Regions from separate parts of the Streptomyces sp. NPDC085931 genome, predicted to be linked through region 2. Evidence: riboswitches for the same ligand, from Rfam matches in the RefSeq annotation. Region 2 holds a riboswitch; each other region holds the start of a gene.
What was found. Region 2 has a riboswitch for cobalamin ahead of ACIGAN_RS24365 (ABC transporter substrate-binding protein). Riboswitches for the same ligand answer to the same signal wherever they lie in the genome.
Positions count from the first base shown of each region.

Region 1: it holds a riboswitch for cobalamin, as region 2 does, so the genes downstream of both, ACIGAN_RS11675 (ribonucleoside-diphosphate reductase subunit alpha) here and ACIGAN_RS24365 (ABC transporter substrate-binding protein) in region 2, are expected to answer to the same signal.
Region 3: it holds a riboswitch for cobalamin, as region 2 does, so the genes downstream of both, ACIGAN_RS01435 ((2Fe-2S) ferredoxin domain-containing protein) here and ACIGAN_RS24365 (ABC transporter substrate-binding protein) in region 2, are expected to answer to the same signal.
Region 4: it holds a riboswitch for cobalamin, as region 2 does, so the genes downstream of both, ACIGAN_RS20500 (cobalamin biosynthesis protein) here and ACIGAN_RS24365 (ABC transporter substrate-binding protein) in region 2, are expected to answer to the same signal.

Region 1 is NZ_JBITSK010000005.1:105,089-112,594, forward strand. It holds gene ACIGAN_RS11660 (GlxA family transcriptional regulator) at 1-39, opposite strand, end outside; gene ACIGAN_RS11665 (hypothetical protein) at 133-375, shown strand; gene ACIGAN_RS11670 (ribonucleotide-diphosphate reductase subunit beta) at 288-1,295, opposite strand; gene ACIGAN_RS11675 (ribonucleoside-diphosphate reductase subunit alpha) at 1,295-3,658, opposite strand; cobalamin riboswitch at 3,780-3,950, opposite strand; gene mctP (monocarboxylate uptake permease MctP) at 4,136-5,764, opposite strand; gene ACIGAN_RS11685 (DUF3311 domain-containing protein) at 5,761-6,027, opposite strand; gene ACIGAN_RS11690 (GntR family transcriptional regulator) at 6,173-6,937, opposite strand; gene ACIGAN_RS11695 (extracellular solute-binding protein) at 7,250-7,506, shown strand, end outside.
Region 2 is NZ_JBITSK010000012.1:4,049-11,554, reverse strand. It holds gene ACIGAN_RS24380 (hypothetical protein) at 1-877, opposite strand, end outside; gene ACIGAN_RS24375 (ABC transporter ATP-binding protein) at 935-1,762, opposite strand; gene ACIGAN_RS24370 (FecCD family ABC transporter permease) at 1,864-2,916, opposite strand; gene ACIGAN_RS24365 (ABC transporter substrate-binding protein) at 2,913-3,932, opposite strand; cobalamin riboswitch at 4,003-4,193, opposite strand; gene ACIGAN_RS24360 (CoA-binding protein) at 4,276-4,704, shown strand; gene ACIGAN_RS24355 (4-hydroxybenzoate 3-monooxygenase) at 4,770-5,993, shown strand; gene ACIGAN_RS24350 (ArsR/SmtB family transcription factor) at 6,115-6,474, opposite strand; gene ACIGAN_RS24345 (cation diffusion facilitator family transporter) at 6,537-7,506, shown strand, end outside.
Region 3 is NZ_JBITSK010000001.1:338,837-346,342, reverse strand. It holds gene ACIGAN_RS01455 (hypothetical protein) at 1-728, opposite strand, end outside; gene ACIGAN_RS01450 (VWA domain-containing protein) at 728-1,993, opposite strand; gene ACIGAN_RS01445 (IucA/IucC family protein) at 2,038-3,531, opposite strand; gene ACIGAN_RS01440 (IucA/IucC family protein) at 3,632-5,164, shown strand; cobalamin riboswitch at 5,214-5,339, shown strand; gene ACIGAN_RS01435 ((2Fe-2S) ferredoxin domain-containing protein) at 5,402-5,800, shown strand; gene ACIGAN_RS01430 (iron ABC transporter permease) at 5,808-7,506, opposite strand, start outside.
Region 4 is NZ_JBITSK010000009.1:53,591-61,096, reverse strand. It holds gene cobN (cobaltochelatase subunit CobN) at 1-420, opposite strand, end outside; gene ACIGAN_RS20505 (cobyric acid synthase) at 417-1,925, opposite strand; gene ACIGAN_RS20500 (cobalamin biosynthesis protein) at 1,922-2,863, opposite strand; cobalamin riboswitch at 2,963-3,122, opposite strand; gene ACIGAN_RS20495 (hypothetical protein) at 3,239-3,460, opposite strand; gene ACIGAN_RS20490 (inorganic phosphate transporter) at 3,494-4,741, opposite strand; gene ACIGAN_RS20485 (class II aldolase/adducin family protein) at 5,031-5,756, shown strand; gene ACIGAN_RS20480 (alpha/beta hydrolase) at 5,831-6,952, shown strand; gene ACIGAN_RS20475 (hypothetical protein) at 7,196-7,506, shown strand, end outside.

The sequences.
Region 1 (7,506 bases), on a different contig from region 2:
CACACCGTCGAGCAGGGCGACGGCCACGTTCTGCAGCATGCGTCCAGTGTGCCGCACCGTTGGCAGTAATTCGAGGGTCTGCGGCAGTACTGCCACTGACGGTAAGGACCATTCGGAGCGACAGTGGTGTCCATGGACACGAACCAGACTCAGACACTCATCGCCATGGTCTTCGTACTCGGGACGCTGGTCCTCCTGGTCCTCCCGTCCGTGCTCGGCCTGATGCACGACAGGCGCATCGACCGGCAGATCCGGGAGGCCCAGGAGGCCCGCGGGGACGCTCCGGCTCAGAAGTCCTCGTCCAGGTCGACGGTGCCCTCCACCGCCACCTGGTACGCGGAGGGCCGCCGCTCGAAGAAGTTGGTCAGCTCCTGAACCCCCTGCAGCTCCATGAAGGAGAAGGGGTTCTCCGAGCCGTACACCGGAGCGAAGCCCAGGCGGGTCAGCCGCTGGTCGGCGACGCACTCCAGGTACTGCCGCATCGACTCGGTGTTCATGCCCGGCAGGCCGTCACCGCACAGGTCGCGCGCGAACTGCAGCTCGGCCTCGACGGCCTCCCGGAGCATGTCCGTCACCTCCTGCCGGAGCCGGTCGTCGAACAGCTCCGGCTCCTCCTTGCGGACGGTGTCGACCACGTCGAACGCGAACGACATGTGCATCGTCTCGTCGCGGAACACCCAGTTGGTGCCGGTGGCCAGGCCGTGCAGCAGGCCGCGGCTGCGGAACCAGTAGACGTAGGCGAAGGCGCCGTAGAAGAACAGGCCCTCGATGCAGGCCGCGAAGCAGATCAGGTTGAGCAGGAAGCGGCGGCGGTCCGCCTGTGACTCCAGCCGGTCCAGCTTCTCGACCGAGTCCATCCACCTGAAGCAGAACTCCGCCTTCTCGCGGATGGACGGGATGTTCTCCACCGCCGCGAAGGCCGCCGCCCGGTCCTCCGGGTCGGGCAGGTAGGTGTCGAGCAGCGTCAGGTAGAACTGGACGTGCACGGCCTCCTCGAAGAGCTGACGGCTCAGATAGAGCCGCGCCTCGGGGGAGTTGATGTGCTTGTACAGCGTCAGCACCAGGTTGTTCGCGACGATCGAGTCGCCCGTCGCGAAGAACGCCACCAGCCGGCCGATGAGGTGCTGCTCCTCGGGGGAGAGCCTGCCGAGGTCGGCGACGTCCGAGTGGAGGTCGACCTCCTCCACGGTCCAGGTGTTCTTGATGGCGTCCCGGTAGCGCTCGTAGAAGTCCGGGTAGCGCATCGGGCGCAGCGTCAGCTCGAAGCCGGGGTCGAGAAGGTTCTGGGTGCTCATTACTGGCAGGCCTCGCAGGACTCGGGGTTTTCCAGGGAGCAGGCGACCGCTTCGGGGTCCGGGGTGGCCTGCACGGGGACGGTGGCGCGGGCGGCGCGGGCGATCCGGGTCGCCGGGCGCGAGCGCAGGTAGTACGTGGTCTTCAGCCCGGACTTCCAGGCGTAGGCGTACATCGAGGAGAGCTTTCCGATGGTCGGCGTCTCCAGGAAGAGGTTCAGGGACTGGGACTGGTCCAGGAAGGGGGTCCTGGCCGCCGCCATGTCGATCAGGCCGCGCTGCGGGATCTCCCAGGCCGTGCGGTAGAGCGCGCGGACGTCCTCGGGGATCCAGGCGAAGTCCTGCACCGAGCCGTTGGCCTCGCGCAGGGCCTCGCGGGTGCGGGCGTCCCACACGCCGAGCCGCTTCAGCTCCTCCACCAGGTAGGAGTTGACCTGGAGGAACTCGCCCGAGAGCGTCTCGCGCTTGAACAGGTTGGACACCTGCGGCTCGATGCACTCGTAGACGCCCGCGATGGAGGCGATGGTGGCCGTGGGCGCGATGGCCAGGAGCAGCGCGTTGCGCAGGCCGGTCGTGGCGATCCGCTCGCGCAGGGCCGCCCAGCGCTCCGGCCAGGTCAGCTCCACGTCGTAGTGGTCGGGGTGCAGCACGCCCCGGGCCGTGCGGGTCTTCTCCCACGCGGGCAGCGGGCCGCTGCGCTCGGCCAGGTCGGCGGAGGCCTCGTAGGCGGCGAGCATGATCCGCTCGGCGATCCGGGTGGACAGGGCCTTCGCCTCGGGCGAGTCGAAGGGCAGGCGCAGCTGGAAGAAGACGTCCTGCAGGCCCATCGCGCCGAGGCCGACCGGGCGCCAGCGGGCGTTGGAGCGGCCCGCCTGCTCGGTCGGGTAGAAGTTGATGTCGACGACCCGGTCGAGGAACGTCACGGCCGTGCGGACGGTCGCGTCCAGCCGCTCCCAGTCGATGTCCCCGTCGGCCACGAACGCGCCGAGGTTGACCGAGCCCAGGTTGCAGACTGCCGTCTCCCCGTCGCTGGTGACCTCCAGGATCTCCGTGCAGAGGTTGGAGGAGTGCACCACGTGGCCCGGCTCGGCGGTCTGGTTGGCGGTGCGGTTGGCGGCGTCCTTGAAGGTCATCCAGCCGTTGCCGGTCTGCGCCAGGGTGCGCATCATCCGGCCGTACAGCTCGCGCGCGGGCAGCGTCTTGCGCGCCAGGCCCTTCGCCTCGGCGGCCCGGTAGGCGGCGTCGAACTCCTCGCCCCACAGGTCCACCAGCTCGGGCACGTCCGCGGGGGAGAACAGCGACCACTGCGCGTCGGCGTTCACCCGCCGCATGAACTCGTCCGGCACCCAGTGCGCCAGGTTCAGGTTGTGCGTACGGCGGGCGTCCTCGCCGGTGTTGTCGCGCAGCTCCAGGAACTCCTCGATGTCGGAGTGCCACGTCTCCAGGTAGACCGCGGCGGCGCCCTTGCGGCGGCCGCCCTGGTTCACCGCGGCGACCGAGGCGTCGAGGGTCTTCAGGAACGGCACGATCCCGTTGGAGTGGCCGTTGGTGCCGCGGATCAGCGAACCCCGGGCCCGGACGCGGGAGTAGGCGATGCCGATGCCGCCGGCGTGCTTCGACAGGCGGGCGACCTGGTGGTAGCGGTCGTAGATGGAGTCCAGCTCGTCCTTGGGGGAGTCGAGGAGGTAGCAGGACGACATCTGGGGGTGCCGGGTGCCGGAGTTGAAGAGCGTGGGGGAGGAGGGGAGGTAGTCGAGGCGGCTCATCAGCCGGTAGAGCGCCGCGACCTCGTCCACCGCCCGTGCGGTGTCGTCCTCGGCGAGGCCGCTCGCCACGCGCAGCATGAAGTGCTGGGGCGTCTCGATCACCTTGCGGGTGATGGGGTGGCGCAGCAGGTAGCGGCTGTGCAGCGTGCGCAGGCCGAAGTAGCCGAAGCGGTCGTCGGCGGCGGTGTCGATCAGGGCGTCCAGCCGGGCCGCGTGGAGCCGGACGAAGTCGGCGGTGCGGTCGGCGATGAGCCCCTCGCGGTGGCCGACGGCGACCGACTCCGTGAAGGACGTGACGCCCTGGGAGGCGGCCTCGGCGCGGATGGAGACGGTCAGCAGCCGGGCGGCCAGCCGGGAGTAGGCGGGGTCCTCGGAGATGAGACCGGCGGCCGCCTCGGTCGCCAGCTCGCGCAACTCCGTCTCGTCCGCCCGCGCGGACCGGCCGCGCAGGGCGGCGGCGGCGACCCGGCCCGGGTCGGCGTCGGGGAGGTCGGCGGTCAGCTCGGTGAGGGTCCGCAACAGGGCGGCACCGGAGGCGTCGTGCGCTTCTTCCGCGGTTTCGTCGGCGGCTGAGACCGGATCGGCTGGCGCGATGGTCACGTGGGGCTCTCCCTCGCTCGGCACGGGGCCTCGTCGAGGGCAGGGGGCAGCACACGAGCGCACGCGGCGTCGCGTCCACCGGCCCATTCCACGAGGCCCGGACGTCAGGCACACCGGCCGGGTGGCCGGGTGCGCCGTCGGCAGGTCCTCGGACTGACGCCCATGCGCCTATAAGGGCATGGGTACACCGTTGCGGGACAGTTCCGGATTCGCACCGGATTCCCCTGCGGCGACAGCGAGCATGAGCATACATCTTGTGCCGGGTTCGGAGACCACCCCCAGATGTTGTGTCGCACTGGTTTCAGAGGGTCAGCCGGCGGGTGTGCAGAGTGATCTTCACCGCGATCTTCACCGGGCGTGGCACCGGCGCCGGGCGAGGGACCGCGGGCGAACGACGGCGGGCCGCCGCGAGGTGTCTCACGGCGGCCCGCTGCGGGTCGTTCGTCGTGCGGGGCGCGGTGCCGGGCGCCCCGGAGGTCAGTGCGAGGAACCGGCCGTGGCCGGCGGCAGCTCCACCTGCACCCCCGGGTCGCCCGCGTCCGCCGTGTAGTCCTCCGGCTTGGTCTCGTCGATGCCGTCGGGGGCCTTCAGGGCCTTGAGGACGAACGTCAGGACCACCGTCACCACCACGTTCAGCACGAACGCCGTGAGGCCGATGTAGCCGATCTCGCCGATGCCGGGGATCTCCTTGGAGGACCCGCCGAAGTGCTTCTGCGTGGGCGAGGCGACGCCGTACGCGGCGACCGTGCCGTAGACCATGCCGACCGCCCAGCCCGCGAGCAGCGCCCAGCGGTGGAACCAGCGGGTGAACAGGCCGCCGACCAGGGCCGGGAAGGTCTGCAGGATCCAGATGCCGCCCAGCAGCTGGAAGTTGATGGCGACCGTCTTGTCCATGGTGAGGACGAAGGCCAGCGCGCCCACCTTCACCAGCAGGGACACCAGCTTGGAGACCTTGGTCTCCTGCTCGGGCGTCGCGTCCGGCTTGATGAAGTCCTTGTAGATGTTGCGCGTGAAGAGGTTCGCGGCCGCGATGGACATGATGGCCGCCGGCACCAGCGCGCCGATGCCGATCGCCGCGAACGCCACGCCCGCGAACCAGTCCGGGAACATCGTCTCGAACAGCTGCGGAATCGCCAGCTGCCCGTTCTGCACCTTGATGCCGGCCGCGATCGCCATGAACCCGAGCAGCGCCAGCAGACCCAGCATCAGCGAGTACAGCGGCAGGATCGTGGTGTTGCGGCGGATCACCTCACGGCTCTTGGAGGACAGCGTCGCCGTGATGGAGTGCGGGTACATGAACAGCGCCAGGGCGGAGCCCAGCGCCAGCGTGGCGTACGTCCACTGGCCCGTCTCCGGCGGCGTCAGCGCACCGCGCGGCGCACCCGTCGCCGGGTTGGTCTGGCTGAACGCGTCGCCCGCCTTGGCGAAGATGTCGTCGAAACCGCCCAGCTTGATCGGGATGTAGATGATCGCCACCGCGATGACGATGTAGATCAGCGTGTCCTTCACGAACGCGATCAGCGCGGGCGCCCGCAGACCCGACGAGTACGTGTAGGCCGCCAGCACGCCGAAGGCGATCAGCAGCGGCAGGTCCTTGATGAACCAGTTGGTGTCCTCGCCGCCGCCGACGCCCATCACGTCCAGCACGGCCTGGATGCCGACCAGCTGGAGCGCGATGTACGGCATCGTCGCCAGGATGCCGGTCAGCGCCACGGCCAGGGACAGCCCCTTGGAGCCGAAGCGGCCGCGCACAAAGTCGGAGGTCGTCACGTAGCCGTGCTTGTGGGAGACCGACCACAGGCGCGGCAGGAACGTGAAGATCAGCGGGTAGACCAGGATCGTGTAGGGCACCGCGAAGAAGCCCGCCGCGCCCGCCGCGTAGATCGCCGCCGGCACGGCCACGAAGGTGTACGCCGTGTACAGGTCACCGCCGAGCAGGAACCAGGTGATCCAGGTGCCGAACGAGCGGCCGCCGAGGCCCCACTCGTCCAGGCTGTGCTCGTTCTCGGCCTTACGCCAGCGCGCGGCCAGGAAGCCCATGACCGTGACGGCCAGGAAGAAGAAGATGAAGACGGCGAGTGCGACGCCGTTCACGCCGTCCTTCACTGCGACGCACCGCCCTTCGAGGCCGAGCGGGCGCGCTGGTCACGCTGCCACAGCTTGAAGGCGATCATGGTCAGCGCCGTGGAGATCAGCACCCACGCCATCTGGTACCAGTAGAAGAACGGGATGCCGATGAAGGCCGGGTCGGTCTTGGCGTACGACCCGACCCACAGCATGGCAACGAAGGGCGCTATGAGACAGACGGCGATGACGACGCGCGTCGGCGTCACCACCGGCCCTCTGCTGACTTCCGGGGCTTGCGACATCAGGCGGCTCCGTCCCCTCAAGTGATCACCTGGGCAATGCGCAGGCAATCTAGGTCAGGGTGTGCCGGGAGCGGAACCCCTCGTCCGCAATGCGGTACCCAAAAGAAACCGGAGGCCGCGGCGGGCCGGTCGCGCCGCCGGCCGGCTACTCCTGGGGCCGCTTCAGCCGGGCCACGAACTTGTACCGGTCGCCCCGGTAGACCGACCGCACCCACTCCACCGGCTGGCCGTCGCGGTCCAGCGAGTGCCGGGAGAGCATCAGCATCGGCAGGCCGACGTCCGTGCCGAGCAGGCCCGCCTCGCGCGGGGTGGCCAGGGACGTCTCGATGGTCTCCTCGGCCTCGGCGAGATGGACGTCGTAGACCTCGGCGAGCGCGGTGTAGAGCGACGTGTACTTCACCAGGGACCGGCGCAGGGCGGGGAAGCGCTTCGCGCTGAGGTGGGTGGTCTCGATGGCCATGGGCTCACCGTTGGCCATGCGCAGGCGCTCGATGCGCAGCACGCGTCCGCCCGGCGTGATGTCGAGCAGCCCGGCGAGCCGGTCGTCGGCGGTGATGTAGCCGATGTCGAGCAGCTGTGAGGTCGGCTCCAGGCCCTGGGCGCGCATGTCCTCGGTGTAGGAGGTCAGTTGCAGGGCCTGCGAGACCTTCGGCTTGGCGACGAAGGTGCCCTTGCCCTGGATGCGTTCCAGCCGGCCCTCGACGACCAGTTCCTGCAGCGCCTGGCGCACGGTCGTGCGGGAGGTGTCGAACTCCGCCGCGAGGGTGCGCTCGGGCGGGACGGGCGTGCCGGGCGCCTGGGTCTCCGTCATGTCGAGCAGGTGCTTCTTCAGGCGGTAGTACTTGGGCACACGTGCGGTACGGACGGGCACCCCGTTCTCGTTCTCCGCACTGCTGACGTCGGTGCTCATGCTCCGCCTTCCCGGCTCGGTCCGCCGACACGATCTCACTTGTATACCGTCGGTGACTTGTTTGGTCTAGTCCACCACTCCCAGTGGTCTACCTGAAGTATGGCGGGTGCAGCCGCCTTTTCGCTGGCTTCTTACTTAAAGGTTCCTGCATATGTAGGTCGCATAACGGCTGGTCAGAGCCTTCTCGCGACCCTTGACAGGGTGGTGGGCCTGGGTCAAGCTCCCCGTACTGGTCTACACCAATGGTCCAGGCCCGGCCCCACGTTCACTGCGGGGAGCCAGGGGGGTTGTGGGATCCCTGAGGAGGGTGGCGTGAAGCGCAAGCTGACAGCCGCGATCGGTATCGCGGGCATGATGGTCTCCATCGCGGCGTGCGGCGGCGAGGGCGACGGGGGCTCGGACAAGGGCGCGGACGCCAAGGAGCTGACCGTCTGGCTCACCGTCGACGCCCAGAACAACTGGCCTGAGCTGGTGAAGGCCGCCGACGCCGCGGTGAAGAAGAAGCACCCGGGCCTGAAGATCAACCACGAGTACTACGGCTGGCCCGACAAGAACGCCAAGCTCGACGC
Region 2 (7,506 bases):
GGAGCCGGTCGGCGTGGGCGTAGGTCTCGAAGCGGGCGCCGTCCGGCAGTTCCGGGTCGCTCTCCACCCGGCGCAGGACCTCCAGCACCCCGGGCACGTCGAGGTCGTCCTCCCAGGCGTCGCGCAGCCGGGCCCGCACGTCGTCGGGGACGGGTCGCGACGGCCGCCGGGCCCACCGGGCGACCGCCGCGCGCCAGCGGGCGAGGGTGGTACGTGCCTCGCCCAGCGCGGCCCCGTCCAGCCGGACGCCGACGCTGTGATGCCGCGCGAACAGGGCGAGCCGCACAGCGGCGGGGTCGGCGGGGCCGGCCGCGTCGGAGGGACCGGCCTCGTCGGTGAGGCGGGCCTCGCCGGAGGGGTCGGGCAGGCCGGAGGGGCCGAGCGGGTCGGCCGGGCCCGGCCGTACGGACGCGTCGGAGGAGCCGAGGGAGCCGAACGGGCCGGATGGCCCGACCAGGCGGAGAGGGCCGGGCGGGTCCGGTCGTACCGGTGCCACGGCGATGCGCAGGCCGTCCGGTGCCGGGCCGCCCTCGGCCGCCACGTGGACGACCTGGGCCTCACCGAGCCCCGCGCCGACATCGTGGCTGTCCTCGAAGAGACGGATGCCGAGGGCCGCGGCCCGGGCCCGCAGCTCGGCCTGGCGGTGACCGCCGGTCAGCAGGGCCCACACGGGTGTGCCGCCGATCTCCAGGGCCCGCACGAGCAGGTCCGCGACCAGCAGCACCCGCAGGTCCGTCGGTTCGGAGCCGGACGCGTGCACCTCCACGCGCGTCAGGCCCCGGCGGGCCGGGGCGGCGGCGGCCGGCTCGCCGGTACGGGCGTCGATGATGCGCAGCACGAGGCGAGCGTAGGCGGGCGGGCCCGCCCGCGCAGTCATGCGCGCCGTTTTCCGGTCACCTCGGCCCACCCGTCCCGCCACGGAGTGAGCCGTCGCTCAGTCCAGCGTGCCCAGGAACCGCACGTGGGGGCGCCCCTCGGGGCCGTCCGGGTGGACGGCGGCCCGCACCCCGTACACCTCGGCGATCAGCTCCTCGGTGAGGACGTCCGCCGGTGTCCCGCCCGCGACGACCCGCCCCGCGCACAGCACGACGACCCGGTCGCAGTACATCGCCGCGAGGTTGAGGTCGTGCAGGGCGACCACGGTGGTGACCGGCAGCCGCGCGACCAGGGCGAGCAGGCCGAGCTGGTGGTGGATGTCGAGGTGGTTGGTGGGCTCGTCCAGGAGGAGTTCGCGGGGCTCCTGGGCGAGCGCGCGGGCGATCTGGACGCGCTGGCGCTCGCCACCGGAGAGGGTGTGCCAGCGCCGGCCGGCGCGATCGGCGAGGCCGGTGCGCTCCAGGGCGGCCCGCACGGCACGCTCGTCGTCCGCCGAGGCGGGTGTCCAGGCCCGCCGGTGCGGGATGCGGCCCAGCCGTACGACGTCCTCCACCGTCAGGTCGGCCTGGGTGTCCGACTGCTGCTCGACGACGGCGAGGCGGCGGGCCACGGTACGGCGGGGCAGGTCGCCCAGCGGTGTGCCGTCGAGGGTGACGACCCCCGCGGTCGGGGCGAGCAGTCCGGCCAGCAGCCGCAGGAGCGTGGACTTGCCGGAGCCGTTGGGGCCGAGCACGCCGAGGGTGGAGCCGGGCTCCGGCGCGAGGACGACACCGTCGAGGATGAGGCGTCCGTCGGTCCGACGCCCGACCCGCTCGGCCCGCAGCCCGTCGCCCTGACAGCCGGCCCGCTCAGCCCTCTCATCCCGCTCAGCCCTCTCACCTGGCACCCCGTCAGGGAGCCCGGCCCGCTCGAGCCCTTCGCCCCGCGCCTCACCCGCGCTGCGCCCGGCCCGGCGGTCGGCGGCCCCCGCTCCCGCTCCCGTCCCGCTCACCGCGTCCTCCGGGTCCGGTACAGCACGGCCACGAACGCCGGGACCCCGATCAGCGAGGTCACCACGCCCACCGGCACCTCCCGGGGATCCAGGACGGTCCGGGCCAGCGTGTCCACCCACACCAGGAACACCGCACCGGCCAGCGCCGTGACCGGCAGCAGCCGGGCGTGCCCGGGCCCGGCCAGCGCCCGGGCGGCGTGCGGCAGGACCAGCCCGACGAAGCCGATCGCGCCGGCCGAGCTGACCAGCGCGGCCGTGAGCAGGGCCGTGACGCACAGCAGCACCAGGCGGGTGCGGGCCACGGACACCCCGAGCGCGGCCGCCGCGTCCTGGCCGAAGGCGAAGGCGTCGAGGGTACGGGCGTAGGCGAGGCACACCACCAGGGCCACGGCCAGCACCGCCAGGCACAGCCACACGTCGGTCCAGCCGACGCCGCCGAGGGAGCCCAGGAGCCAGAACAGCACGCCCCGGGTCGTCTCGGCGTCGGCGGAGGTCATCACCACGAAGGACGTGAGCGCCGAGAACAGCTGCATGGCGGCGACCCCGGCGAGGACCACCCGGTCGGTGCTGCCGCCCAGGGTGTGGCTGAGCAGCAGGACCAGCGCGAAGGAGACCAGCGCCCCGATGAAGGCGCCCGCGGAGACGGAGACGGCACCGCCGCCCGCGCCGAGCACGACGACGAGGACCGCGCCGGTGGAGGCGCCCGAGGAGACCCCGAGCACGAAGGGGTCGGCGAGCGGGTTGCGCAGCAGCGACTGCATCACCGCCCCGCACACGGCGAGTCCGGCTCCGCAGACGGCGGCGAGCAGGGTGCGCGGCAGCCGCAGCTGCCAGACGATGCCGTCCCGGATCGGTGTCAGGCCGGAATGGCCGAGGCCGAGATGGGCGGCCACCACGGACCACACGTCACCGACCCCGATGTCGGCGGGGCCGATGGTGATGGCGATCGCGAGGGAGGCGGCGAGTGCGACAGCCCCGGCCGCGCCCAGGGCGAGCCCGGCCCCGCGGCGGGACCGGGCCCCGGCGTCCGGAAGGCCCGGGGCGGTCACTTCACCAGGCCGAACCGGCGCAGCCCGGCGGCGACGCGCTCCACGCCCTCCACCGTGCGGATGGTCGGGTTCATGGCCTGGCCGCTGAGCAGCACGTACCGCTTGTGCCGGACGGCGTCCATGTTCTTCGTGGCCGGGTTGGACTCCAGGAAGGCGATCTTCTTCGCGGCCGACTCGGCGGTCTGCGACGTGCGGGTCAGGTCGCCGATGACGAGGACGTCGGGGTCGCGGTCGGCGACCGTCTCCCAGTTGATCTGCGGCCACTCCTGGTGTGTGTCGTCGAAGACGTTCCTCGCGCCGAGGGAGCGGGTGATGATGCCGGGCGCCCCGCAACAGCCCGCCATGTAGGGCGACTCGGAGTTGGCGAACCAGTACAGGAGGGTCACGTCGGAGGCGTCGACCCCCGCGGTGGCCTTCTCCATCCGCTGCCGGAGGGAGGCCACGAGCTCGTCGCCGCGCTCCTTCACGCCGAAGACGGCCGCGAGGTCGCGCACTTCCCCGTAGACCGCGTCCATGCCGAGAGCCTTGTCGCGGGCGCCGTCACCGCCGCCCGAGTTGTCCTTGCCGGCGCAGTCGGACGGGGAGACGTAGGTCGGGACGCCGAGCTTTTCGAACTGCTCGCGTGTGGCGACGCCGCCCTGGCCGAGGGTGGAGACGAAGGAGGCGGTGACGAAGTCCGGGTCCGCGTCCAGGACCCGCTCGAAGGAGGGGGTGCCGTCGGCGATGCGCGGCACGCGCGCGTTGTCCTTCTCCAGTCCCTTCAGCACGGGGTCGGTCCAGGTGGCCGTGCCCGCGAGGCGGTCGGCGAGGCCGAGGGGGAGCAGGATCTCGGTGCTGCCCTGGTCGAGGGAGACGGCGTGCCGGGGCGGGGCGCCGACCCGCACCTCGTGGCCGCAGTTGACGAGGGTGGCCGCGGCGGCCTTCGCTGGGGCGGGCTCGGCGTCGCCGCAGCCGGTCAGGAGCAGGGAGCCGGCCGCGAGCAGCACGGCGGCACGGGCGGGTGGGGCGAGGGGCACGGGGAACCAGTCCTCAGTCGTCGAGGGCCCGATCGCGGAGCCCGGTCGTACGGTGCTCCCCCGCCGCGCACCGGCCGCGGGGGCCGCCAGCAGGTCTTCGGACTCGGGTTCACCCGGAGCGGAGCGCCTTCCCGGACGTCCGTGCCGGAGTCCAGTGGCCGAGGCCCCGCCCGTCCCCCTCACCGCTGCGCGTCAGTTCCGGATTTCCACCGGATTCCCTGACCCACGTACATGGGTTCGACTGGCCTCGGCAAGCTATCACGGCGGTTCGCGGGGAATCAGCGCGCGCCCCGCGTCGTTGCCCGGACAGCAGTTCAGCCACGACGTTCCGAGGAGGCCGCCGGTGTACGGCGACGACGCAACGGTCCGCAGGATTCTCGACGAGCTCGGCGACACCTGGGCCGTGGTGGGCCTGTCGTCCAACCGGCAGCGCGCGGCGTACGGCGTCGCGGCCGTGCTCCAGCGCTACGGCAAGCGGGTCGTGCCGGTGCATCCGAAGGCCGAGCCGGTGCACGGCGAGCAGGGGTACGCGAGCCTGGCGGACATCCCCTTCGACGTGGACGTCGTGGACGTCTTCGTCAACAGCGAGCTGGCCGGAGCCGTCGCGGACGAGGCGGTCGCCAAGGGCGCCGAGGGCGTCTGGTTCCAGCTGGGCGTCGTCGACGAGGCGGCTTTCGAGCGGACCCGGGCCGCGGGCTTGGAGATGGTGATGGACCGCTGCCCGGCGATCGAGATCCCGCGGCTCGGCCGGGGCGGCGCGCAGGGTTCCTGAGGCGCTCCCCGGACGGGCGCCCCGAACGTGCCCGTCCCCGGGCGGGGGCCTCCATAATGAGCGGCATGACCCAGCCACCGCCGCCTGCCGACTCCGGCGCCCCGCAACGCGTTCCGGTCGTCATCGTGGGCGCCGGCCCCGCCGGTCTGACCGTCGGCAACATCCTGCAGGCCGCCGGGGTGGACTGCCTGGTCCTGGAGACCGAGACGCGCAAGTTCATCGAACAGCGGCCCCGGGCCGGGGTCATCGAGGAGTGGGCCGTACGGGGGCTGGAGAAGCGGGGCCTCGCCCGCAATCTGCTGGACCGGGCGGAACTGCACACCGCGTGCGAGTTCCGCTTCGACGGGGAGCGCTACCGCTTCTCCTACGGCGAGCTGACGGGCAGCCATCACTTCGTCTACCCGCAGCCGTTGCTGGTGACGGACCTGGTCCGCGAGTACGCCGAAGTGCGCGGCGGCCGGATCGTCTTCGGCGTCCGGGACGTACGGTTGCACGACCTCGACTCCGACCGGCCCTCGGTGTCGTACGCCTGCCCGGACACGGGCGAACGGCAGGTCGTGCGCACGGAGTTCGTCGCCGGGTGCGACGGGGCGCGCGGGGTGACCCGGGCGTCGCTGCCCCCGGACCGGGTCCGGATCGCCCGGCACGACTACGGCATCGGCTGGCTGGCCCTGCTCGCCGAGGCCCCGCCGTCCGCGGACTGCGTGCTGTTCGGCTGTCACGCCCGCGGGTTCGCCGGCCAGATGCCGCGCAGCCCGGAGGTGACCCGCTACTACCTGCAGTGCCCGCCGGGCGACGACCCGGAGAACTGGCCGCACGAGCGGGTCTGGGCGGAGCTCCGGGAGCGGCTCGGGGCGTCCGGCGCGCCGCCGCTGACGGAGGGGCGGCTGATCGAGAAGCGTGTGCTGGACATGCACGACTACGTGGTCGAGCCGATGGTGCACGGCCGGCTCTTCCTGGCCGGTGACGCGGCCCATCTGGTCGCGCCCATCGCCGCCAAGGGCATGAACCTCGCCCTGCACGACGCCTTCCTGCTGGGTGACGCGCTGGTGGACCGGCTGACCCGGGGCGAGGGCGGCGGCCTGGCCGGCTATGCCCGGGCCTGTCTGCGGCGCGTGTGGGACTACCAGGAGTTCTCGCAGTGGCTGTCCGAGGTGTACCACGGCACGGCGGCGGGTGATCCGTTCCGCGCGGGCACCACGCTGGCCCGGCTGCGCCGCCTGTTCACCTCGCCCGCGGCGGCGGCCGCCTTCGCCGAGCAGTACCTGGGGACGGCCGCACGCTACTGACTTGTCGTGCGACGGCCGCACGATACTGACTCGGTCGTGCGACGGCCACGCGCTATGGACTCGGTCGTGCGACGGCCGCGCGGTCCTGACTCAGTCCTACGACGCGCCGCGCGGTCCTGACTCAGTCGTGCGGGGGACGGTCGGCGATCCGGTGGTCCGCCACGTTCAGCGCCTCGTCCACGAGCCGGCGCAGATGGCCGTCGCGGAGTGAGTAGACGACCCGGCGGCCCTCCTTGCGGGTGTTCACCAGGCCGGCCAGGCGCAGTCGGGCCAGGTGCTGGCTGACGGCCGGGCGGGCCGCCCCGCACGCCTCGGTGAGCGTCGTGACATCGGCCTCTCCCCCGCTCAGCACGTGCAGCAGGGCGAGCCGGGTCCGGTCCCCGAGCAGCGCCAGCCGTTCGGCGGCCAGCGCGAACTGCTCCTCGCCGGGGCTGCGCTGATGCGCATGGTGCGCAGATGACAGGTGCATGCGTGCGCTCATACGCACATAATGGCGCCGAGGACGCGTGCGCGTCCACTCGCCCGCACCGGAAGGGAACCCCCGTGAGCGACCGGCACGAGCACTCCCACCCGCACAGCCGCCCCCACGACCACGGGCACGCCCACGCACACGCCCACGTCCACGTCCACGTCCACGGCCGTGCGCGCGACGGCCGGCACGGCCTGCGCCACCGCCTGGCGCACCTGCTCACCCCGCACTCCCACGAGACGGCCGACAAGGTCGACTCCGCGCTGGAGTCCTCCGCGCGCGGCATGCGGGCGCTGTGGGTCTCGCTCGCGGTGCTCGGCGCGACGGCGCTGGCCCAGGCGTTCGTGGTGGCCGCCTCCGGTTCGGTGGCGCTGCTCGGGGACACGGTGCACAACACCGCGGACGCGCTGACCGCCGTGCCGCTCGGCATCGCCTTCGTGCTGGGGCGGCGGGCGGCCACGCGCCGCTTCACCTACGGCTACGGCCGGGCCGAGGACCTGGCAGGCCTGGTGATCGTGCTGACGATCGCGGCGTCGGCGGTCTTCGCCGGCTGGACCGCGGTCGACCGGCTGCTCGACCCGCGCCCGGTGGAGCACGTCCCGGCGGTCGCCGTGGCCGCGCTGGTGGGCTTCGCGGGCAACGAGTGGGTGGCCCGCTACCGCATCCGCGTGGGCCGTGCGATCGGTTCGGCGGCGCTGGTCGCCGACGGACTGCACGCCCGCACGGACGGCTTCACGTCCCTGGCCGTGCTGCTGGGGGCCGGCGGCTCGGCCCTGGGCCTGCACCTGGCCGACCCGGTCGTCGGCCTGGCCATCACGGCGGCGATCGCGCTGGTCCTGCGGGACGCGGCCCGGGAGGTGTTCCGGCGGGTGCTGGACGCCGTCGACCCGGCCCTGGTCGACCGGGCCGAGCGGGCGCTGGCCGAGGTTCCCGGCGTGCGCGGGGTGGGTGAGCTGCGGCTGCGCTGGATCGGCCACCGGCTGCGCGCCGAGGTGGCGGTCGTGGTGGACGGGGACGTCACGGTGCGCGAGGCCCACCGGATCG
Region 3 (7,506 bases), on a different contig from region 2:
CCCGCCAGCGCGGCCAGCGCGCCGCCCAGGGCGGTCCACACCCACCGGTCCGACCACCAGCCGGACGTCCAGCCGTCCTCGGGTGCGAGCCCGGCCGGCACCGCCGCGTCCTCCCGATCCTCCTCGGTCTTCGCCGCGGTCCCCGGCACCAGCGGCTCGGCCAGGGAGCCGTCCACCGCCGCCGCGCCGCCGGCGTCCTCGGACTCGACCCGGACCCGGGTCTCGACCGGGAGACCGAGGTCGGAGGTGGCGGCCCCGGTGACGGTCAGCCGCACGTAGTACGTGCCGGGCAGCGGGTCGTTCGCCCACGGCTCCGACCAGGCGCGGACCGTGCGCAGGGCGCAGGCCAGTTCCACCGAGGCCGCGTCCGCCGCCGCGGTGCGGGTCTGGGCGCCGTACCGGCAGGCCTGGCGGCGGCGCAGCCCGTCGTAGACGTCGACCTGCCAGGTCTGGGAGGCATGGGTGTCCGGCAGCCGCACCGTGGCCCGGACCGTGGGGCGCTGCCCGGTGTCCGCGGGGAACGACCAGTACAGGTAGTCGCCGGTGGAGCCGCCGGCCGTGGCCTCCTGCCCGGGCTCGATCCCCGTCGCGGTGCGGAACGAGGTGCCCGCCCGCGTGGGGCCCGCCGAGCCGTCCCGCGCCGGACCCGGCGAGGCGTCGGCGGCGGCCGGGGCGGCCGCCAGGCCCAGGGTCAGCAACGCGGCGCCGAACGCGCGTACCACTCGCATCAGTTGGTCCTCCAGACGGCGACCCGCCAGCGCGACAGCCAGCCCCAGACGAGACCGGCCAGGAAACCGGTCAGGATCAGCACACCCAGCAGCCACCAGCCGCGGCCCAGACCGAAGGCGGCCACGTCGGACGCCTCGCCGGGACCGTCCACCACGTCGACGGTCAGCTCCAGCGGCAGACCGGGCGTGGTCTTCACGCCGGAGGCCGCCGAGAAGGAGTGCGAGACCGCCAGGCAGACCGCCTCGGCGGGAGCGCCTTCCTCGTCGCCCCCGGCCTTCGGATAGCGCAGACCCGTCGAGATCACATCCGTACGGCCGGTGCCCGCCGCCTCGCCGCGCACGATCTCCCGGCCCTTGAGCGTGACGGCCCGCAGCAGCACGCCGTAGCCGGGGTTCACGGCCCGGTCGGCCGCCACGCTCACCGACGCGCGCAGCTCCTTGCCCGGCGGGAGGTCCACCCGGTACCAGCGCTGCTGCCCGAACCCCTCCCGGTCGGTGTACAGGCCCGGCTTCAGGGCCGGAGCCCCGGCGCACCGGTCCGCGCCCTCGGCCGGCACCGGCGTCACCACCGGGTCGGCCGCCCGGTCCACCAACTCGTTCACCCGGTCGGTGAGTTCGTCCTGGTGCCGCACCGAGGTGTAGGTGCCGCCGGTGGCCTCGGCGATGCAGCTCAGCTGCCGGCTCAGCTTCGCCGTCGGCACCAGGCCGAGCGTGTCGATGGTCAGGCCGATGCCCTTGGCGGCGATCTCGCGGGCGACCTCGCACGGGTCGAGCGGGGCGCAGGTGTCCTCTCCGTCGCTGATCAGCACGATGCGCTTGGAGCCGTCACCGCCGTCCAGGTCACCGGCCGCCTTCAGCAGGGCCGGTCCGATCGGCGTCCAGCCGGTCGGGGCGAGGGTGGCGACGGCCGCCTTCGCCTCGGTGCGGTCGAGCGGCCCGACCGGGTAGAGCTGCGCGGTGTCCTTGCAGCCGGTTCGGCGGTCGTCGCCGGGGTAGTTCGCGCCGAGGGTGCGGATACCGAGCTCGACCTCCTCGGGCGTCGCGTCCAGCACGTCGCTGAACGCCTGCTTCGCGGCGGCCATCCGCGACTGTCCGTCGATGTCCCGGGCCCGCATCGAGCCGCTCACATCGAGGACGAGGTCGACCTTGGGGGCGTCCCGGCCCGTGGGTTCACCGGCGGCCGCCCCGGCCGGGAGGGCGATCCCGGCGGTCAGGGCGGCGAGCAGGGCACAGGCGCCCGCCGCCAGCCGTGTACGTGTGATCATCGGCGGATCCTATTGATCACTCGGGCCGTCCTCCAAAACGGCCCTCAGCGCAGCGGATTGGGCAGCTCCGCCCACTGGTCCCCGGGCGTGCGCGGCGAGAGCCGCATCAGCGTCAGCGCCTTCGTGGGCAGGGGCTCAGCCCGCAGGGCCGCGACGTCCGCGGTGTCCGGCAGGTCCCCCAGGGCCGCCTCCAGTGCCGCCGCGAGCGCCTCGTACGACCCGGCCGTCCCGGCCAGCGCGCCCGCCACCAGGGAACCGAACAGCTTGCGGCGCAGGGTGCGTTCGTCGTCCGTGACCATGCGGGCGGGCAGCTCGGGCACCGCGATGCCGTGCCGGGCGAGACGGGCCGGACTCACGCGGATGTCGGCCAGATCGCGGTAGACCAGCCGCAGCGGCTCGCCCGCCGCCGAGAGGACGACCAGGAGGTTCTGGCCGTGCGCCTCGAGGGCCACGCCCAGTTCCAGCAGCCGCAGCCCGACCGTGAGGGCGAGACGGGCGAACCCGGCCAGCCAGGCGGCGGACCGGGGCAGTTCGGTGGTGGCGAGCGCGGCCACCGGCAGCACCCGCTCACCGCCGCCCGCGTACACCTGCGGCGACTGACGCAGCACGGCCGCGAAGTCGGGCGAGCCGGCCGCCGCCGCGCCCAGGGTGCGGGTGACGTGCAGCAGCCCGTCCGTGCGCGCGGCCGGGAGCGCGGCGAAGTCCGACAGCAGCGCGGAGGCGGCGACCGAAGGCAGCGAGATGTCCCGCACCGAGGACGTCAGCCGGGCGCTCAGCGAGGTCTTCACATGCGGCCCGCCGGGCAGGGCGAGCGTCCGCAGGGACATCAGCGGATGCGCCGGACGGCTCACCTCGCACGACCGCTTCAGCACGTGCGCCGCCTGCCAGGGGTGCACCGGCAGCAGCACGCGCCCCCCGTCCCGCAGGTCCTCCGGCCACCCACCGGTGACCAGGCACTCCTCCTCCGGCACCGGCACCAGCCCCAGCTCCACCACCGGCCGGTGCTCCGGCCCGTAGGCCAGCTGTTCGGCGACCGAGAAACCGGGCCGGGAGCGGCAGGTCGGGTGGAACGGGTGCCCGTCGACGATCCGCTGCTCCCACTCCCAGTCCCGCCGCGGCCACGCCCGGCGGTCCTCCTCCTGCCCCGCCCTGGACAGCGCCAGCGAGGCGACGCTGTGCCCGAGTTCGGCCGCGAAGGAGGCCGAGTGCGGCACGCCCAGGCCGGTCATCAGCCGTGCCGGATCGGCGTACTCCGTCCCGTCGAGCCGCACGGCCGTGACATACGCCCCGGTCGCGTACGGATCGGGCAGCGGACCGTGCAGCCGGCGGCCGTCGGCGAGGGACAGGGCCAGCCCGTCCCGGCCCCGCTCCACGCCGGTCACCCAGGGCAGTGGATCATGGGTCAGGCCACGCCACAGGCGGGACAGCACGGCCGCCCGGGCGCCGGGCAGTTCGGCCTCGTAGCGCGGCAGGAGTCCGGGCCGGACGACGGACAGCTCGTCGGCGACCTCGGTCTCGGCGCTGGGGGGACGGTGCACGGGCGGACTCCTCGGGTACGAATAGGGCGTCACAGCGGAATGGCGACGACCGACATACTGATCATCTCCGCCCGGAACGCTGGAAGGACCGTAGGGACGAGTGGAACGCGTGGACCTCATGCCCCCGCCCGCCGACGACGACTCGGCCCACGGTGACGACCCGGCCATCGGCTCTCTCGCCGACGCGTACGCCGCCGTGCCCCTGCTCAACTGCCTGCTGCGCGAGGTCGCCCGGCCGGTGCGCGAGGAGGACGGACACCGCGTCCACCACCTGCCCGGAGCGGACCGCCTGCTGCGCGTGCGCGGCACCCGGCGGCCCGCCGAGCCCGAGATCGAGGCGGCGGGCACCTGGCGGCGCCTCGGCCACGCCGAGCTGGTCGGCCTGGTCGCCGCGGAACTGCGCCGGCGCACCGGCGTGGACAATCCCGGCCTGCCCGCCGAGATGACCGACAGCCGGGACGTGATCGCCGCGCTGCTCGCCGCCCGCGCCGGGGCCACCCCGCCCGAGGACCTCTACCGGCGGTCCGAGCAGTGCCTGCTCACCGGCCACACGCACCACCCCGCCCCCAAGGCCCGCGGCGGCGGCCCCGCCGCGGCCTGGCTGCCGTACGCGCCCGAGGCGTACGCCCGCTTCCCGCTGGTCCTGCTCGGCCTGCGCGAGGACACCGTCGTGGAGGACGGCGACACTACGGCGCTCGACGCCCTCGGCACGGCACCGCCCGGCTACCGGCTGCTCCCGGCCCACCCCTGGCAGCTCGACCTGGCCGCCCGGGAGCTGGCCCCCGCCTTCGCGGACGGCAGACTCCTCCGGCTCGGCACCACGGCCTTCGACACCTGGCCGACGGCCGCGATCCGCACCGTCTACGCCCCCGAGCGGGACCTGTTTTTGAAGTTCAGCCTGGACGTGCGCATCACCAACGACATCCGCCGGCTCTGGCGCCACGACCTGCTCGCCCTGCGCCGGACCGACTCCGCCACGAGCGCGGCCTTCGCGGCGTACGACGGCCCGCCCGGCTGGCTCGGCGACCGCGGGTACCGCACCGCCGGCTTCTCTTTCGAGGCCCTCGCCGTCCTGGTCCGCGACGGCTTCACCGGCCGCCTCGTGCCCGGGGCGACCCCGCTGCTCGCGGCCGCCCTCGTCGAGGGCTTCGACGGCAACCCGCTCGACCGGGTCACCGACCCGGAGCCCTGGTGGGAGGCCTATCTGGCGCACGCCGTGCCCCCGGTCCTGGCGGCCTTCGCAGGCCACGGCGTCGTCGTCGAGGCCCATCTGCAGAACACGCTGGTCGCCGTGGACACGGCCGGCATGCCCGTGCAGGTGCTGTACCGGGACGCCGAGGGCGTCAAGCTGCTGCCGGACGTGGAGCGCGCGGCCGGCTGGGAACGGCTGGTGTACTGCCTGCTCGTCAACCACCTCACCGAGATCGCCGGTGCCCTCGCCGAACGCCGGCCCGGCTTCGACCCCTGGCCCGCCGTCCGCCGCGCACTCGCCCGGCACGACCTGCCGGAGATCCCGGCCTTGCTCGCCTCCCCGACCCTGCCCGCCAAGACGAACCTGCTGCTGCGCTGGACGGGCGCGGACGGCGCCGACGCCCGCTACCTGCCGCTGCCGAACCCGCTCAGGCGGTCCTGACCCCGGCGCGGCCCCGTGGAATGATGACCGGCGACAAGGGCGACGGCGGACGAGGAAGCCGGTGTGAATCCGGCGCGGTCCCGCCACTGTGATCGGCGAGCCGGTCCCGACAGGCCACTGCCCGCAAGCGGGTGGGAAGGCCGGGACCGGCGGCGACCCGAGAGCCAGGAGACTCACGCGGTCGCCTCCTCCACGGACCACCGGGGCGGATCTCCCCGGAGAGAGGGCAGGTGCGGCATGCCCGCGACGCCGGCCGGCGAACCCCTGGACGACCCCCGCGGCGATGCCCCGCCCTGCCGGGTCGTCGTCTGCCGGGACTGCTGCTGCGGCAGCCCCAAGGTGAGAGGCGTCGACCACGCGGCCCAGACCGCGCGCCTGCGCGCGGCGGCGCCGGTGCGGATCTCCGACTGCCTCGACGTCTGCGACCAGGCCAACGTCGTCGTCGTGCAGCCGTCCGCCGCGGGCCGGGCCGCCGGCGCCCGCCCGGTCTGGCTCGGCCTGGTCAACGACCCGGCCGCCACCGAGGACGTCGTGGCCTGGGTGCGGGCCGGCGGCCCGGGCGTCGCCCCGCTGCCGGACATCCTCGGCCTGTACGTCTTCAGCCCGCGGGCGCGACGGGACGGCGACCGCGCCTGACACGGCCTCAGGCCGCCCGCCGGCTCCGGACCAGCAGCCACAGGAAGTACGGCGTGCCGATCACGGCCGTCATCAGACCGGCGCCCAGCTGGGCCGGGGCGATCACGGTCCGGCCCAGCAGGTCGGCCGTGCCGACGAGCGCGGCGCCGAGCAGCACGGCCACCGGCACCACCCGGACGTGCCGCCGGCCCACCAGGGCCCGGGCCGCGTGCGGCGCGACGAGGCCCACGAAGCCGATGGTGCCGGCCGAGGCCACGGCGGTCGCCGCCAGCAGCACGCCCACCACCAGGAAGCCGAGCCGGGCCCGGGGCAGTGCGAGCCCGAGCAGACGCGGGGTGTCCCCGTCCAGCGAGACGAGGTCCAGCTCGGTGCGCCGGGCGACCGCGACGGCCACCCCCAGGGCCAGCACGAGCGCCACGGGCACCACGTCCGCCGTGGTGCGCCCGTACGTCGAACCGGACAGCCAGGTCAGCGCCTTGGTGGCGTTGAACGGGTCGGTCAGCACGATGAGCAGGCTGATCAGGGCCGTCGACCCGGCCGCCACGCCGATGCCGACGAGGACCAGCCGGCTCTGCTGGTAGCCGCCCCGGGCGGCGAGCCCGAAGACGAGGGCGGAGGCCAGGGCCGCACCCGCGAAGGCGGCCCCCGCGACACCCCAGGAACCGGCGGCGGGCACGGTGGTCACCAGCAGCACGGCACCGAGCGCGGCGCCGCCGGAGACGCCCAGCACCCCGGGCTCCGCCAGCGGGTTGCGGGTCACGGCCTGCACCAGCGTGCCGGCCAGGGCGAGCGCGGCACCCGCGCAGAGGGCGGCGAGCACCCGCGGCACCCGGGTGTCCAGGACGAAGGAGACGGTCCGGCCGGCCCGGCCCTGCGCCCAGTTGGCGACGTCGCCGAGCAGGAGCTTGGTGTCGCCCAGCAGGACACCGGCGAGGGCGACGGCCACCACCGCGGCGGCCAGGGTCCCCACCGTGACCAGGAACGCCGTCCGGCCGGGGATGCGCAGCCGGTCCGGTGGCTCCACCCCGGCGGTGTCCCGCAGCCGCAGGGCCGTCGCCACCAGGAACACGGCCCCGACCAGGCTGGTGACGATGCCGGTGGGCACACCCACCGCCGTGTCCGCCGGGATCAGGGACCGCAGCAGCACGTCCGAGCCGAGCACCAGCGCCGCCCCGGCCAGCCCGGCCGCGGGCAGCGCCGCCCGCGCGCGGGTGAAGCCCCGGAACCGGCGGGCCAGCGGACGGACCAGGGCGGGCGCGCAGAGCCCGACGTAGCCGAGCGGACCGGCGAGCGTGACGGCCGCCGCGGACAGCAGCGCCGCCAGCACCACCACCGTGACGCGGGTGGCGTGCACCGGCACGCCGAGACCGCGCGCGGCGTCGTCGCCGAGGGCGAGCGCGTCGACCCGGCGGGCGACCAGCAGCAGCCCGGCGAGCCCCACCAGGGCGACGGGCAGCATCTGCAGGACACCGTCGAAACCGTTCTGGCCGATGCTGCCCTGGTTCCACTGGTAGAGGCCCTCCGTCTGCTGCGGGAACAGCAGCAGCAGCCCTTCCGTCAGGGAGTTCAGGCCCAGCGCGAGCGCGGTGCCGGCCAGGACCAGCCGTACGGTGCCGGTGCCGAGGCCGGACAGGGCGAGCACCACGGCCGCGGCCACCAGCCCGCCCGCGAAGGCCACGCCCGAGGAGGCCAGCAGGGGCAGGGAG
Region 4 (7,506 bases), on a different contig from region 2:
GTACTCGGGCATCTTGCGCGGCGCGGCGAAGCCCTCACCGGTGAGCAGCACGGTGTCGGACAGGAAGCGGGCCAGCTCGGTGAGGTTCTCCGGCCCGCCCTCCACGAGGTACTTCAGCGCCTCGGCGACGACCCCGGCGGGCACGGACGACTCGGCCATCAGCTCCGCGTCCGGCACGGCCTCGCCGCCCAGCAGCACGGTGGGGATCCCGGAGGCCTTCAGCGCGGCCAGCCCGTCCTCCCAGGACCGCTTGCCGCCGAGCAGCCGCACCACGGCGAGGTCCGCGCCGTCCAACAGCGCCGGCAGCTCCTCGCGCACGTCCACGCGGGTCGGATTGCCGATCCGGTACGTGGCACCCGTGGCGGCCCGGGCCGCCAGCAGGTCCGTGTCGGCGGTCGACAACAACAACACAGTGCTCATGCGGGTGCTCCCGGTGGGATGAAGGGCAGTCCTTGCGGTGCGCCGGACTCGATGAGCCGCCACAGCGCGTCCGTGTCCGCGTGCTGTTCGATCAGGTCGCCGAGCCGGTCGAGCTGCTCCTCGCGCAGCGCGGCGAACGAGGTGTCCGGAGCCGGCACGAAACGGCGGCCCGCGGCGGCCGCCACCTCGCGCAGGAACGCCCGCCGGAAGCCGTCCGACTCCAGTGAGCCGTGCCAGTGGGTGCCCCAGGTCTGGCCGACCCGGCAGCCGTCCAGGAAGGCCTCACCACCGGTGACGTCGGCGACCCCGTGGTGGATCTCGTAGCCCTCGACACGTTCGCCGAGGGCCTCGCCCGCCGGCCGGGTGAGGGTCTTCTCGCGGGCGAACCGCACCCGCACGGGCAGGATCCCGAGCCCGTCGACGTGGCCCCGGCGGCTCTCCACGTCGTCCTCGATGTGCTCGCCGAGGAGCTGGAAGCCGCCGCAGACGCCGAGCACCGGACGCTGCTCGGCGGCCCTGCGGACCAGGGCGTCGGCGAGCCCCCGCTCGCGCAGCCAGTCCAGCGCCCGTACCGTGCCGCGGGTGCCGGGCACCACGACGAGGTCGGCGTCGGCCAGTTCCTCCGGCCGGTCCACGAACCGCACCACGACGCCCGGTTCGGCGGCCAGGGCGTCCACGTCGGTGAAGTTGGACATCAGCGGCACGGCGCACACGGCGACGCGCAGCACGTCCTCGCCGACGGGCGGCGCGACGTTCGACTCGCGGACCGTCCCGCGCAGCGACACGCGCAGCCCGTCCTCCTCGTCGATCCCCAGCCCGTGCCGGAACGGCAGCACGCCGTAGGTGCGCCGCCCGGTCAGCCCGTGCAGCATGTCCAGGCCCGGTTCCAGCAGGGAGACGTCCCCGCGGAACTTGTTGACCAGGAACCCGGCGACGCACTCCTGGTCCTCGCGGGACAGCAGCGCCACCGTGCCGAAGAACGAGGCGAAGACACCGCCCCGGTCGATGTCGCCGACGACGAGCACGGGCAGCCCGGCGTTGCGGGCGATGCCCATGTTGACGATGTCGGTCCGCCGCAGGTTGATCTCGGCGGGAGAACCGGCCCCCTCACAGATCACCGCGTCATACGTGCCCCGCAACTGCTCCAGGCAGTCCAGCACCGTCCCGAGCAGCCGCTGCTGCCGCCCGCCGTGGTAGCCGCGCGCGCTCATCTCCCCGACCGGCTTGCCCAGCAGCACGACCTGACTGCTCTGCTCGCCTCCGGGCTTGAGCAGCACGGGGTTCATCAGCGCGGTCGGCTCGACGCGGCAGGCCTGCGCCTGCATGGCCTGCGCCCGCCCGATCTCGGCGCCCTCCCGCGTCACGAAGGAGTTGAGGGACATGTTCTGCGCCTTGAAGGGCGCGACCTTGACGCCCTGGCGCACCAGCCACCGGCAGATCCCGGCCGTCACGACGCTCTTGCCCGCGTCGGAGGTGGTCCCGGCGACGAGAAGCCCACCGCTCATGACGTACGCCCCTTCGTGATGTGGCGCGCGGCGGCACAGACGCCGAGCGCGAGCCAGCCGACGCGCCGGGACAGCCGCACGGCCCGTTCGACGTCCCCGACGCCGACGCCCCGCCCCGGCGCGTTGAGGACGGGCCGGTGCTCCACCCGCCCGCCGTAGGACAGGGTCCCGCCCAGCCGCACCCCGAGCGCCCCGGCGAACGAGGCCTCCACGGGACCGGCGTTGGGGCTCGGATGCCGCGCCGCGTCCGCCCGCCAGGCACGCACGGCACCGCGCGGGTCCGGCCCGGCCAGCGCCGCCAGGACAGCCGTCAGCCGCGCCCCCGGCCACCCCATGACGTCGTCCAGCCGTGCGGAGGCCCACCCGAAGCGGCGGTGACGGGCCGACTTGTGCCCGACCATGGCGTCCAGGGTGTTGGCGGCCCGGAACCCGAGCAGCCCCGGCACCCCGCCCAGGGCCCCCCACACCAGCGCCCCCACGACCGCGTCGGAGGTGTTCTCGGCGACGGACTCGACCACGGCCCGGGCGATGCCGTCGGCGTCCAGGGCCTGCGGGTCGCGCCCGCACAGATGGGGCAGCCGCGCCCGGGCCGCCTCCACGTCGCCCGCCTCCAGGGCCCCGGCGACGGCCCGCGCCTCGCGGGCGAGCGAAGTCCCCCCGACGACGGCCCAGGTGGCGGCACCGGTGAGCGCGACGGAGGCGACGGCGGAAGGGCGTACGGCACGCTCGGCGACGGCCCCGAGGGCGACGGCTCCTCCCACGCACACCGCGGTGTGCAGCGCGCCCCACCCGCGGTGGTCCCGCCACACCACTCGTTCCACGGCAGCCGCGGCCCGCCCGAACACGGCGACCGGATGCCCTCGGCGGGGATCGCCGAGCAGCAGGTCACCGATCAGGCCGGCGGCGGCACCGTACGCGAAGACGCGACCGGCACCCATGGGGTCAGCCGCCCAACGGGGCGGGCAGGGGTGGGGTGCTGAACCTCGGTCGGCAGCCGCGCATGGCGATACGTGTCCTCACTCAGGGTGTCCGCGCCCTGGTTCGACGTGACCGGCGGTGAGAGTTCCTGGCTCCCGGGGGATGGCTACCCCGGTGACAGTGGCGGGACCGCGCCGGACTCACACCGGCTTCCTCTCCTGCCGCCGTACTGGCCCCGGAAGTCCACCACGGGCGCGAACCGCCGTCAACTTGCCCTTGACCTGCGAGGGGAGAGTGTGGAGAACCCCACACCGCCCCCTTCGCGCACACGACGACCGGGCGGCACGGGAGCGAGGTCCCGTGCCGCCCGGCGGACACGCTGTGCGGTCGGGCCGTCAGGCCACGATCAGGTAGATGCCGTACCCCACGGCCGCGGCGCACGCGGCGAAGCACGCGTACGCGCCCGTCACCGCCAGGCCCGCGGACCCGCCCTGCGCCACCGCCCGTTCGCGGCGCGACAGACCGGTGATGCCGAGGGTGAACAGGGCCACGAGGGCCACGGTGACCACGAGGCTGACGCCGAAGACGGAGCCGAGGGCCGCCCAGTCGATCTTCATCTCTGCTTCTTCCTTGCTAGCCGGTGGGCGGGGTCAGACCGTGGTGGTCGTGGAGGGCGTCCGCTCGGCGGTCGCCTGCGCCGGGATCGGCGGCACGTCGGAACTCGGGCCCACCGGCGGCGGCGTCACCGCGGCCATCGCCGCGGTCACCACGCCGGCCGGCTCCTCGTCGGCTTCGGCGCCGGTGTCGTTGACGTTGGTGTGGTCGACGACCTCGCGCCGGGAGACCTTCCAGATCGCCGCCGAGGAGGCGACGAGGAAGACGGCCACCACGGCGGTGCCCCAGGCGCCGAAGCCGGTGACGTACTCGGCGAGCGCGCCCACCAGGGCGGCCGCCGGCAGGGTCAGGCCCCAGGCGACGAACATCCGCGTCGCGGTCGACCAGCGGACGACACCGCCCTTGCGGCCGAGGCCCGCGCCCATCACCGAGCCGGACACGGAGTGGGTGGTGGACAGGGAGAAGCCGAGGTGCGAGGAGGCCAGGATGACCGTGGCCGCGCTGGTCTGGGCGGCGAAGCCCTGCTGCGGCTGGAGGTCGGTCAGGCCTTTGCCCATGGTCCGGATGATGCGCCAGCCGCCCAGGTAGGTGCCGAGCGCGATCGCGACGCCCGCGGAGAGGATGACCCACAGGGGCGGGTCGGAGTCGGGGGCGACGGCGCCGCCGGCGACCAGGGCCAGGGTGATGACACCCATCGTCTTCTGCGCGTCGTTGGTGCCGTGCGCCAGGGAGACCAGGCCCGCCGAGGCGATCTGGCCGGCCCGGTAGCCCTTCTCGGACGCCTTGCCGTCGGCCTTGCGGCCCAGGGAGTACGTCAGCCGCGTGGCCAGCATCGCCGCGATGCCCGCGACCAGCGGGGCGGCGATCGCCGGGATGAGCACCTTGGTCACCAGCACGTCGCCGTGCACCGCGCCGACGCCCGCCGAGGCGATCGTGGCGCCGATCAGACCGCCCATGAGGGCGTGCGAGGAGCTGGACGGCAGGCCGACCAGCCACGTCAGCAGGTTCCACAGGATCGCGCCGACCAGGGCGGCGAAGATGACTTCGGGACGGATGCCGGCCTCGTCGACGAGGCCCTTGGAGATCGTGTTGGCGACTTCGACGGACAGGAAGGCGCCGACCAGGTTCAGGACCGCGGACATGGCGACCGCGACCTTCGGTCGCATGGCGCCCGTGGAAATGGTCGTGGCCATCGCGTTCGCGGTGTCGTGGAAACCGTTCGTGAAATCGAACGCGAGTGCGGTTACCACCACAATCGCGAGGATCAGCGAGAAGCTTTCCATTTACCCAGGCAATCGTTCGAGGTCATTGGCTGGACGAACGTAAGTAACCCGAGTGAACGGAAGATGAACTGGGAGGGGCGCATGGGTGTCCACAACAGGGGTTTGACGTTCCGCCTTGCTGTGAGGCTCCCCACGCCCTCGCGACCTAGGCTCCCCGCACCCCCCTCTTCAGCCGATCGAGTGACCGGATGAGCACGCTCCGTCACCCCGGCCGCCCGGCCGGGCCGCGGCGGCATCGCATACGACCCGTTCGCCGGTGCGCCGGGCGGCCGCCTGGCAGGATCGCCGCATGGCTGAACAGCGAGACGACGAGCGGAACCCGCGGGAGGTCCGGGGCGGGCGAGAGGGCGCGGGGAAGCGCCGGAGCGTCCGCCCCGAGGAGGCCCGCGCCTGGGAGGACCTCGTCGCGACGGCCCGCCGCACGGTGGCGGAGGGACTCGTCGTCGGCACGTCCGGCAACGTCTCGGTGCGCGTCGGCGACACCGTCCTGGTCACGCCGTCCGGCGTCCCCTACGACCGCCTCACGCCCGGCGACGTCACCGGCGTCGACCTCGACGGCCGGCAGGTCCTCGGCACCCTCGTCCCCACCAGCGAACTGCCCATGCACCTGGCCGTCCACCGCACGACCGACGCCCGTGCCGTCGTGCACACCCACGCCGTGCACGCCACGGCCGTGTCCACGCTCGTGACCGAGTTGCCGCTGATCCACTACATGGCGGCCGCGCTCGGCGGCCCCGTCCGGGTCGCCCCCTACGCCACGTACGGCACCGGCGAACTGGCCGAGAACATGCTGCGCGCCCTCGCCGGCCGCTCCGGCTGCCTCCTGCAGAACCACGGCACGATCACCTACGGCACCACCCTCGACCAGGCCTACGACCGCACGGCCCAGCTGGAGTGGATGTGCCGTCTGTGGCTCACCGCCACCTCGGTGCCGGGCCGCACCCCGACCCTGCTGTCCGGGCAGCAGCTCGCGGAGGTGCAGGAACGGCTGCGCGGTTACGGCCAGCGCCGCTGAACCGGGGCCGGACGGGGTCACCCCGCCGCCCCCTCCCACTGGTCGCCCGCGGACCGGACCGGGACACTTGAGCCGTGCACCCCGCCAGAGCGACGGCCGCTGCCGTCACCGCCGTGCTAGGGGCCGGTGCCGCCGCGGTGGCGGCCGGCCGGCTCGCCAGCGACGCCGCGCTCAAGGCGCCCGCGGGCCGGCCGCTGCCCACCGAGCCCCGGCTCACCGTCCACGGCACCGCCGCCGGGCAGATCACCCTCACCCGCGACCTGGCCGCCCTGCGGCCCGGCCGCTACGGCCTGTCCGGCGACGGCTCCCACGCGATCGTCGGACCCGTCCTGGCCGGCGCCCCGCTCTCCGCCGACACCGTCGTGCGCCGCCTGGAGGGCGTGACGCACGGCACCCTGAGACCCGGCGACAAGGTCTGGCTCACCCCCAACGTGCACGTCGGCGACCCGGGCTCCGCCCTCGGCGTCGAACACGCCGACGTCGACGTCCCCGGCGAACTCGGCGCCCTGCCCGCGTGGTTCGTGCCCGGCGCCCGGAACACCTGGGTGATCGCCGTGCACGGCCTGGGCACCACCCGCGAACTCGCCCTCAACGTCCTGGGGTTCTGGCACCGCAGCCACTTCCCGGTGCTCGCCCTCGCCTACCGCGGCGACCTCGGCGCCCCCCGCCCCGCCGACGGCCTGAACCACCTCGGCGAGACCGAGTGGCGCGACCTCGACGCCGCGATCCGCTACGCCGTGCGCCACGGCGCCCGCCAGGTCGTCCTGCACGGCTGGTCCACCGGCGCCACCATGGCCCTGCGCGCCGCCGAGCGCTCGGGGCTGCGCGAGCGCGTCTCCGGGCTCGTCCTGGACTCGCCGGTGCTCAGCTGGGAGACCACCCTGCGCGCCCTCGCCGCCGCCCGGCGCACTCCGGGCGCGCTGCTGCCCCTCGCCGTGCGGGCCGCCCAGGGCCGCACCGGCCTGTCCGGCCACCGCGTCACCGCCTCCTACGACGCCCTCCGCGTCCCGGCCCTGCTCTTCCACGGCCCGGGCGACACGGTCGCCCCCTGGCGCCTCTCCCGCCGGCTCGCCGACGCCCGCCCCGACCTGGTCGCCCTCCACACCGTGCGCGACGCCCCGCACGGAGCCATGTGGAACGCCGACCCCCAGGCCTACGAGGAAGCCCTCCGCCGCTTCCTGACCCCGCTCATGTGACCCGCCCGCGATCCGCCGCGGCGCCCCGGCCGGACACACCCCCCGTTCACGCCCCCTTCGCCCCCGCGCAACCACGTCCCGGGCCGACCCCCACCGACCGGTCGTGAGGATTCCGTTTAGCGTCGTACGACTGGCCTGTTCCCGGCCCCGGACCATTTCCGGCGGCCGGTGCGTTGGCCATCCCCGTCGCCCGCCGTGACATTCCGTTTGGGTTTTCGGACCGTCAACCGGAAGACTGCCCCCGTGACGTCCCGTATCCCGCGCGACTCCAGGCTCCGACTCGTCCGCCCGCGACCCCTGGCCGCCGCCCCCGCAGCGATCAACCAGCGGCGCTCGCGCCGCCCCGCCCCGCGCCCCCCGGAGGGCACCCCGGCCCCGGCGGAGCTGGCCAGAATGGCACGCTCAGGTCTGGCCGGCGCGGCCCGTGTCGCCCGCTGGGCCGACGCCGCGCTCGGCCCCGGCGGGGACAGCGCCACCGCCGACGGCAAGGCCACCCTCTCCGAGGCGACCGCCGAACGGGCGGCCCGCGACCTCGGCCTGACCCCCGCTCAGGT